4 regions of the Lelliottia sp. genome follow, and region 1 is predicted to be linked to each of the others. Evidence: predicted binding sites of a transcription regulator. Region 1 holds the regulator's gene; each other region holds the start of a gene.
What was found. The regulator Fur, encoded in region 1, represses iron uptake genes when iron is present. The targets are predictions, from matches to a motif close to ATAATAATGAGAACNACTATCAA.
Positions count from the first base shown of each region.

Region 2: the regulator Fur is predicted to act here: its motif matches at 949-971, upstream of exbB (tol-pal system-associated acyl-CoA thioesterase).
Region 3: the regulator Fur is predicted to act here: its motif matches at 1,152-1,174, upstream of sodA (superoxide dismutase [Mn]).
Region 4: the regulator Fur is predicted to act here: its motif matches at 1,140-1,162, upstream of feoA (ferrous iron transporter A).

Region 1 is NZ_JAZQNX010000005.1:52,608-54,814, forward strand. Features, by position in the region: gene fldA (flavodoxin FldA) at 4-534, shown strand; gene fur (ferric iron uptake transcriptional regulator) at 826-1,272, shown strand; gene chiQ (ChiQ/YbfN family lipoprotein) at 1,399-1,728, opposite strand; gene chiP (chitoporin ChiP) at 1,783-2,207, opposite strand, start outside.
Region 2 is NZ_JAZQNX010000040.1:53,332-55,538, forward strand. Features, by position in the region: gene exbD (TonB system transport protein ExbD) at 1-149, opposite strand, end outside; gene exbB (tol-pal system-associated acyl-CoA thioesterase) at 156-887, opposite strand; gene metC (cystathionine beta-lyase) at 1,138-2,207, shown strand, end outside.
Region 3 is NZ_JAZQNX010000032.1:57,388-59,594, reverse strand. Features, by position in the region: gene yiiM (6-hydroxyaminopurine reductase) at 1-383, opposite strand, end outside; gene sodA (superoxide dismutase [Mn]) at 458-1,078, opposite strand; gene rhaT (L-rhamnose/proton symporter RhaT) at 1,368-2,207, shown strand, end outside.
Region 4 is NZ_JAZQNX010000028.1:30,330-32,536, forward strand. Features, by position in the region: gene feoB (Fe(2+) transporter permease subunit FeoB) at 1-841, opposite strand, end outside; gene feoA (ferrous iron transporter A) at 871-1,098, opposite strand; gene ACKI5T_RS15525 (Tex family protein) at 1,373-2,207, opposite strand, start outside.

The DNA of each region.
Region 1 (2,207 bases):
CTCATGGCAATCATCGGCATTTTCTTCGGCAGCGATACCGGTAATACCGAAAACATCGCAAAAAACATTCAAAAACAGCTTGGTAAAGACGTTGCCGACGTCCATGACATTGCGAAGAGCAGCAAAGAAGACCTCGAAGGTTACGATATTCTGCTGCTGGGCATTCCAACCTGGTACTACGGCGAAGCGCAGTGTGACTGGGATGATTTCTTCCCAACGCTGGAAGAAGTCGACTTCAACGGTAAGCTGGTCGCGCTGTTCGGCTGCGGCGACCAGGAAGATTACGCAGAGTACTTCTGTGATGCGCTGGGCACCATCCGCGACATCATCGAACCGCGCGGCGCGGCGATTGTCGGTCATTGGCCAACGGCGGGTTACCACTTTGAAGCGTCTAAAGGGCTGGCGGATGACGATCACTTTGTGGGCCTGGCGATTGACGAAGACCGTCAACCAGAACTCACCGCAGAACGCGTAAACCAATGGGTTAAGCAGATCCGCGAAGAACTTCACCTCGACGATATCCTGAATGCCTGATTGATCGTGCGGCGCTGCAAAACTGTTGCGCCGCATTGATAGGTATTTCCAATTAAAATAATTGCTACAAATTTTTAACTTTTGCTTTCATACCTGTACAATATCCCAGGTTAAAGTGGATGCCTTCGCTCAACTTTGTTGGCGATACCACGTTTTTATAAGCATACTTTGCTTGAGACTTGCAGTTTTCATTTAAGCATGGCAGTTCTATAATGAAACGCATTATCCCAAGTGCATTTTCTGTCACTTCTTCTTTAGAAGTGAATCGTTTAGCAACAGGACAGATTCCGCATGACTGACAACAATACCGCATTAAAGAAGGCTGGCCTGAAAGTGACGCTTCCTCGTTTAAAAATCCTGGAAGTACTGCAAGGGCCGGACAATCACCATGTCAGTGCGGAAGACTTGTATAAACGTCTGATCGACATGGGCGAAGAGATTGGCCTGGCGACCGTTTATCGCGTTCTGAACCAATTTGATGACGCCGGGATTGTCACCCGTCATAATTTTGAAGGCGGTAAATCCGTTTTTGAACTGACACAACAGCATCACCACGATCACCTCATTTGCCTGGATTGCGGCAAGGTGATTGAGTTTAGCGATGAATCTATCGAATCTCGTCAGCGTGAGATTGCCACTCGTCATGGTATCCGTCTGACCAACCACAGCCTGTACCTCTACGGTCACTGTGCAGAAGGCGATTGCCGCGAAAACGATCACGCGCACGACACCAAATAATCGTGTCTCATACTCTGAGCCAACCTAACGGTTGGCTTTTTTTTGCCTGCTATAAATGAAAAAGCCCGGTTGTGCTTCATCCTGAGAACTTAAGGATGGAGCACAACCGGGCGTGGCAAAAGAAGATTACTTGCTATTGTTGCTGCGGATCTCCTGCCAGATCTTGTCACAGCGCTTTGCCACTTCCTGATCGTTACCGGTTTGACGAGCCTGAATACAAGCCTGGTAATCCAGCACCCGCACATTTTCCTGCGTCGCAAACTGCTCGTGCGCTTTCTCTTTTTTCAGCACATTCAGCACGCTCTGACAGGCCTGGATTTTTTCTGGCGATCCTTCGGCGGTGTTAATACAGGCGCTGTACGCCTCTTTCAGTCGTGAGTCTTCTTTTGGTGCCTGAGGCTGTGCGCAGGCGACCAGTCCCGATGCGAGCACCGCGACGATAATCAATTTTTTCAGCATTTCAGTCTCCATTCCGGCGGGATGGGGGGAATCACCCCGCCGGCGCGTTCATCAGAAAATAGTGAATGGCGCGATGACCATGAATTTCACGTCACGCTCATCCTGGAAGATGTTGCCGTAACCGCCCGAGTAGCTTGGAATATCGGAGTGGTTGTCGTACTGGGTGAAGTGCAGTTTGAACATCGTGCCCTTCGCGCGACCCTCCTGGAGGGTGTAGATCGCATCGAGACTGTAGGAGGACTCTTTCAGGCGATAGTTCGGGTCATAATAAGCATCTGGCGTCGCCATATCTGCAGGTTTTGCGTCCCATGCATACGCGTAAGATGCGCCAACCGCCCACCCCGGCAGATTCCAGTTTTTCAGGTCATACATGGCGCCAAAGAACACAGCTTTCTCACCATCGGCGTTGAAATCCGAACGGTTATCCCACCAGATATCCAGGCGACCATTTGATGACGCGTAGGTCGGCGTCATAC
Region 2 (2,207 bases), on a different contig from region 1:
GGCAGATTGACCTTCACATCCACAGTCGCCAGAGGCGCGGCAACCATGAAGATAATCAGCAGAACCAACATAACGTCGATAAACGGCGTCACGTTGATTTCATGCATTTCGCCATTATCGTCCAGATTTTCATTAAGACGCATTGCCATAATTGATTAACCTAAACGCAGTTTCGAAGCAGAGTGAACCGGCTTAACGTTGCTGGCGCTGAGGTCGAGATCGCGGCTTTGCAGCAGCAGAACCTGCGCGGCAACATCGCCCAACGTCGCTTTGAAGCTGCCAATCATACGGGCAAAGACGTTATAGATAACCACCGCAGGAATTGCTGCAATCAGACCGATAGCTGTTGCCAACAATGCTTCTGCGATACCTGGCGCCACAACGGCCAGATTGGTCGTTTGCGTCTGGGCAATACCGATGAAGCTGTTCATGATGCCCCAAACCGTACCAAACAGACCAACGAACGGGGAAATCGCACCGATAGTAGCCAGATAACCGTTTCCGCGCCCCATGTGACGACCGACGGCAGCAACGCGACGTTCCAGGCGGAAACCGGTACGCTCTTTGATGCCTTCGTTATCTTCACTGCCTGCGGAAAGTTCCAGCTCGTTCTGCGCTTCATTCACTAACATCGAGGTCAGGCTTTTCGCATGGAACGCCGACGTCATGTCATTTGCTTGATCCAGAGAGCGTGCTTCAGCCAGTTGCTGTTGTTCGCGCTTCAGGCGACGCTTTTGGGAAATCAGCTCAACGCTTTTGCTGAAGAAAATAGCCCAGGTGATCACGGACGCCAGAATCAGGCCGATCATCACAATCTTAACCACGATGTCAGCATGTTGGTACATGCCCCAGACGGACAGATCCGTCTGCATCAAATTATTACCCACTCTGTATCTCCAGGACGCAAATCACATTTTCTGAGCATAATAATATCAAAACCGCATCGAATTGATAGTGGTTCTCATTAGTATTTACATACTGCCGTAATTTCCGCTCATTTTCCTTGCGCTTACACAGTAAAAATTTCTTATGCATATTTTTTAGAAAATAATGTGCTTATTCGCTAAGCATTGGGGTGCAGAGTTTCACATTCATGGTAGTCTGGACGTCCAGACGGATAAAACAGGTTTAGCGAACATGGCAGAGAAACATCTTGATACCACGCTTGTCCAGGCCGGACGCAGTAAAAAGTACACTCAGGGTTCGGTAAATAGCGTTATCCAGCGCGCCTCCTCGCTGGTTTTTGAAACCGTCGAAGCCAAAAAACATGCCACCCGCAACCGCGCGAAAGGCGAACTGTTTTATGGTCGTCGCGGCACGTTGACCCATTTTTCGCTGCAGGATGCGATGTGCGAACTGGAAGGCGGTGCCGGTTGTGCCCTGTTCCCATGCGGCGCGGCGGCTGTCGCGAATACTATTCTGGCGTTTGTTGAACAGGGCGATCATATTCTGATGACCAACACCGCCTACGAACCTAGCCAGGATTTCTGTACCAAAATCCTCACCAAGCTTGGCGTCACGACCGGCTGGTTTGATCCGTTGATTGGCGAAGGCATTGCGGAACTTATTCAGCCAAATACGCGGATTGTATTCCTGGAATCACCGGGTTCCATCACCATGGAAGTGCATGACGTTCCGGCGATTGTTCGCGCCGTGCGTCGCGTCGCACCGGACGCCATTATCATGATCGATAACACCTGGGCCGCAGGTGTATTGTTCAAAGCGCTGGATTTCGACATCGACATCTCCATTCAGGCCGCCACAAAATACCTTATCGGCCACTCTGACGGCATGATCGGTACGGCGGTGTCTAACGCCCGCTGTTGGGATCAACTGCGTGAAAATGCCTATCTGATGGGCCAAATGGTGGATGCCGATACCGCCTATATGACCAGCCGCGGAATACGCACGCTCGGTATACGCCTGCGTCAGCATCATGAAAGCAGTCTGAAAGTGGCCGAGTGGCTGGCGCAACATCCCCAGGTGGCTCGCGTTAATCATCCGGCGCTGCCGGGCAGTAAAGGCCATGAGTTCTGGCAACGTGACTTTACGGGCAGCAGCGGCTTGTTCTCATTTGTTCTGAATAAACGTCTGAGCAATGACGAGCTGGCAACCTATCTGGATAACTTTACGCTGTTCAGCATGGCGTATTCCTGGGGCGGGTTTGAATCGCTGATTCTGCCTAACCAACCAGAACAGATTGCCGA
Region 3 (2,207 bases), on a different contig from region 1:
CCGAAATGGAAGTTGAGTTTAAAGCATGGGGAACGCGGCTGCGTGACCTGAATCAGCGCATCGCCCCAGCGATAAATGTCGCCGATAAAGACGTCTTTTTCGGTCATCCCGCCGGTCGACAGGTTTTCACCAAACGCGGGAGCGACGAAGAGATCCGCCTGCTCGGGGAATTCACGCGCCCAATGGAGATAGTGTTCGCGGGGATAATGGCACAGCGCGCGCTCAGGCCCGCCATGGATTTTCTTTTCGGCCTGCTCGTCACCCGCCAGCCCGAGATCGGTCAGGGTCAGTTCGCCGTCGACCTGCACTTTGGCGATAGCGCTCGGACGGCTACCGTCGTAATCCCTTACCTTGCCTGTAAACACGTTAACTGGATAGCGCATGTGTCATTGCTCCTTTCTGCAGAGACAAAAAAAGCGAGTCATCAGACTCGCTTCTCACAGGCGTCAATGCAACCTTATTTTTTAGCGGCGAAACGCGCTGCTGCTTCGTCCCAGTTCACCACGTCCCAGAATGCTTTGATGTAGTCTGGACGACGGTTCTGGAATTTCAGGTAGTAAGCGTGTTCCCACACGTCCAGGCCCACGATTGGGAAACCAGACACGCCAGAAACGGCTTCACCCATCAGCGGGGAATCCTGGTTAGCGGTAGAAACCACAGCCAGTTTGTCACCTTTCAGTACCAGCCAAGCCCAGCCAGAACCGAAACGGGTCGCAGCGGCTTTCTCGAATTCCGCTTTGAAAGCATCCACAGAACCGAAATCGCGCTCGATAGCGGCTTTCAGGTCGCCCTGCAGGGTGGTGCCGGTTTTCAGGCCTTTCCAGAACAGGCTGTGGTTAGCGTGACCGCCAGCGTTGTTACGCAGAACGGTTTTCTTGTCTGCTGGCAGTTGATCCAGTTTGGTGATCAGCTCTTCAACGGACAATTCAGCGAATTCTGGCAGGCTTTCCAGCGCAGCGTTCGCGTTGTTTACATAAGCCTGGTGGTGTTTAGTGTGATGGATTTCCATCGTCTGCTTGTCGAAATGCGGTTCCAGTGCGTCATAGGCATACGGCAGGGATGGCAGTGTATAACTCATAATCCTCTCCATTATTGTCGGGCGGCACAGCTGTTAATGCCGCGTAAGCAGTTGGTTCATTATAGTTAATTAAATGATATTGAAAATGATTATCAATGCCGTACTTTTTATAAGGTTATTCATTTTTGTATCATTCGTGAAATTGTGAGTCTGCTCACGCGGTTAACGCGTTGATTGCCATTTGGCAGAAAAGTGCGGCAACCTTCTGAAGGTTCGCTCACCGCTTAATTTTTACACTCATCGGGTCGGAGGGAAGCCAACGACATATAAAAACGATGAGGATGTAAAAATGAATCATGCGATTACGATGGGTATTTTCTGGCATTTGATAGGCGCAGCCAGTGCAGCCTGTTTCTATGCCCCGTTTAAAAAGGTCAAACATTGGTCATGGGAAACCATGTGGTCCGTTGGCGGTACGGTTTCGTGGCTGATCCTGCCCTGGACCATCAGCGCCATACTTCTGCCCGATTTCTGGGCCTACTTCACCTCCTTTAACGCCTCGACGCTGCTGCCCGTTTTTCTGTTTGGCGCAATGTGGGGCATCGGTAATATTAACTACGGCCTGACCATGCGCTATCTGGGCATGTCGATGGGGATCGGGATTGCCATCGGGATCACCCTGATCGTCGGCACGCTGATAACGCCAATCCTGAACGGTAATTTCGACGTGCTGCTCAACACCCATGGCGGACGAATGACGCTGCTCGGCGTGCTGGTAGCGGTAATTGGCGTGGGGATAGTCACCCGCGCAGGTCAGTTGAAAGAGCGCAAAATGGGCATCACCGCCGAGGATTTCAATCTGAGGAAAGGGCTGGTGCTGGCGGTGATGTGCGGCATTTTCTCGGCGGGCATGTCGTTTGCGATGAACGCGGCCAAACCGATGCACGAAGCCGCTGCCGCGCTCGGCGTTGATCCGCTGTACGTCGCGTTGCCAAGCTATGTGGTGATCATGGGCGGCGGTGCGCTGGTCAATCTGGGTTTCTGTTTTATTCGTCTGGCAAAAGTGAAGAATCTGTCGGTAAAAGCCGACTTCTCGCTGGCAAAATCCCTGATCGTCACCAACGTGCTGCTTTCGGCGCTCGGCGGCCTGATGTGGTATTTACAGTTCTTCTTTTACGCCTGGGGCCAC
Region 4 (2,207 bases), on a different contig from region 1:
GGTTAAGAATGATTCTATCAACTGCTGCGGTGAAACGGCTGGGTTCCGCCGTCAGCGTATTGCTGACCACTTCGCAAATCGCGGCAATACTTTGATAGCGCGCATCGGCGATATGCAGCGCCGGATCGTCAAGTTTTTCAGTGAGCCGCGCCAGGGAAATATCCAGCTTCTGCGCCGCATCCCCCGCGTAGCGACGGCTATAAATATCGCCTTCCAGCATTTGCAGGCCGAGCCAGCGGCGCTGTTTTTCCGGCATTGTCTGCGCCATTTCCTGCGCCAGATGATCGGCTTCTTGCAAGAGCGGTTTAGCGTAATGCACCAGCTCGAGATCGGTATTTTGCGAGTGACGATCGACGGCCAGCTTTAAGGCATCAATACCCCGTGCTCGGGTCGATACCAGCGGCACAACCGGGCAGCCAAGGCGGGCGGAAAGCGCGTCGATGTCGATGCGAATTTGTTGTTTTTCCGCCAGGTCGAGCATGTTTAGCGCAACGATGCACGGAATGCCCAGCTCGAGCAACTGCAGCGTTAGGTAAAGATTACGCTCGAGATTGGACGCATCGACGACGTTAATCAGCAAATCCGCGTCGGCGCTCAGAATGTAATGGCAGGCAATTTGTTCATCAAGCGAGGTCTGAGACGAGATCGTGGTTAACGAATAGGTGCCGGGCAGATCAACGAGCGTGACAAGATTATCTGTCGTTGAAAAATGACCTTCTTTACGTTCGACCGTAACGCCTGCCCAGTTTCCCACGCGCTGACGTGCACCCGTTAACTGATTAAATAACGTGGTTTTGCCGGAATTAGGATTACCAATTAAGCCAATGGTTAATTTTTTCATTGTTGTAGACTCGGAATAACGACTGGCGATTATCGGGTTAAGGCTTCGACTTCTAATAAGGCGAGGTCTTTTTTGCGCAGTACCAGATTGACGCGTCGGGTTTCGATATGAACAGGATCGCCCAACGGCGCAATACGAACGACCTGAAAGGACGAACCAGGCAACATGCCTAATGACAGCAGTTTCTGACGATACGCCGGGCTAATTTCACGGGAAAAACCGGTAATTTTCCAGGCACTGTCTGGTGTGAATTGCATAGACACCACTTTCACCGAAGGTTAAATAATCAACAGATGCAATGATAATGAGAATGGTTTCTACCAGCAATATTTAAAATGTGACGTAATGTTGTAATGGCTATTAATTAGCGGACAGTTTGACCTTGCTCAATATTTAATGATTTTGCAGGTGAGAGGGAAATGACTTATTTGTTAACGAAGTGATACTTGCTGGTTTAAATACGGATATGCAATCGGTTCCACACTGAATAAATAACCCTCCGCCTTTTCAGGAGGAGGGTGAGAGGCAGAATTAACGTTTTTTACCCATCGCCGCAGCCAGCGCATCCATCATGGCGCTGTTGCCCGCAGGCTGTGCTTCGCGACCACGCGGTTGCGCCGGTTTTGCCGCCGGGCGTGCCTGCTCGCGTGCGCCTCCGCCGTTACCACGACGTGCGTTGGTTTCGCCTGGCTGCTCATCCAGACGCATCGTCAGCGCGATACGCTTACGTGGCATATCCACTTCGAGCACTTTCACCTTCACGATGTCGCCCGCTTTCACCACGGTATGCGGATCCTGAACAAACTTATCTGCCAGTGACGAAATATGGACCAGACCGTCCTGATGCACGCCGATATCGACAAACGCGCCAAAGTTGGTGACGTTCGTGACCGCGCCTTCCAGCACCATGCCTGGCAGCAGGTCTTTCATCGTCTCCACACCTTCAGCAAATTTCGCCGTTTTAAACTCAGGGCGCGGGTCGCGGCCTGGCTTTTCCAGCTCTTTGATGATGTCTGTGACGGTTGGGATACCGAATTGCTCATCGGTGAAATCGACGGCTTTCAGGTTGCGCAGTTCCGCGCTGTTGCCCATCAGATCTTTCAGCGCTTGCTGCGTGACGGCCAAAATACGTTCCACCACAGGATACGTTTCCGGGTGAACCGTCGAGGCGTCCAGCGGGTTATCGCCGTGGTTGATACGCAGGAAGCCCGCGCACTGTTCAAAGGCTTTTGGCCCGAGACGGCTGACTTTGAGTAACTGCTGACGATTCTGGAACTGTCCGTTCTCATCACGCCACGAGACGATATTTTGCGCCATCATGCGCGTCAGTCCAGCCACGCGGGTGAGCAGCGCAACGGACGCGGTG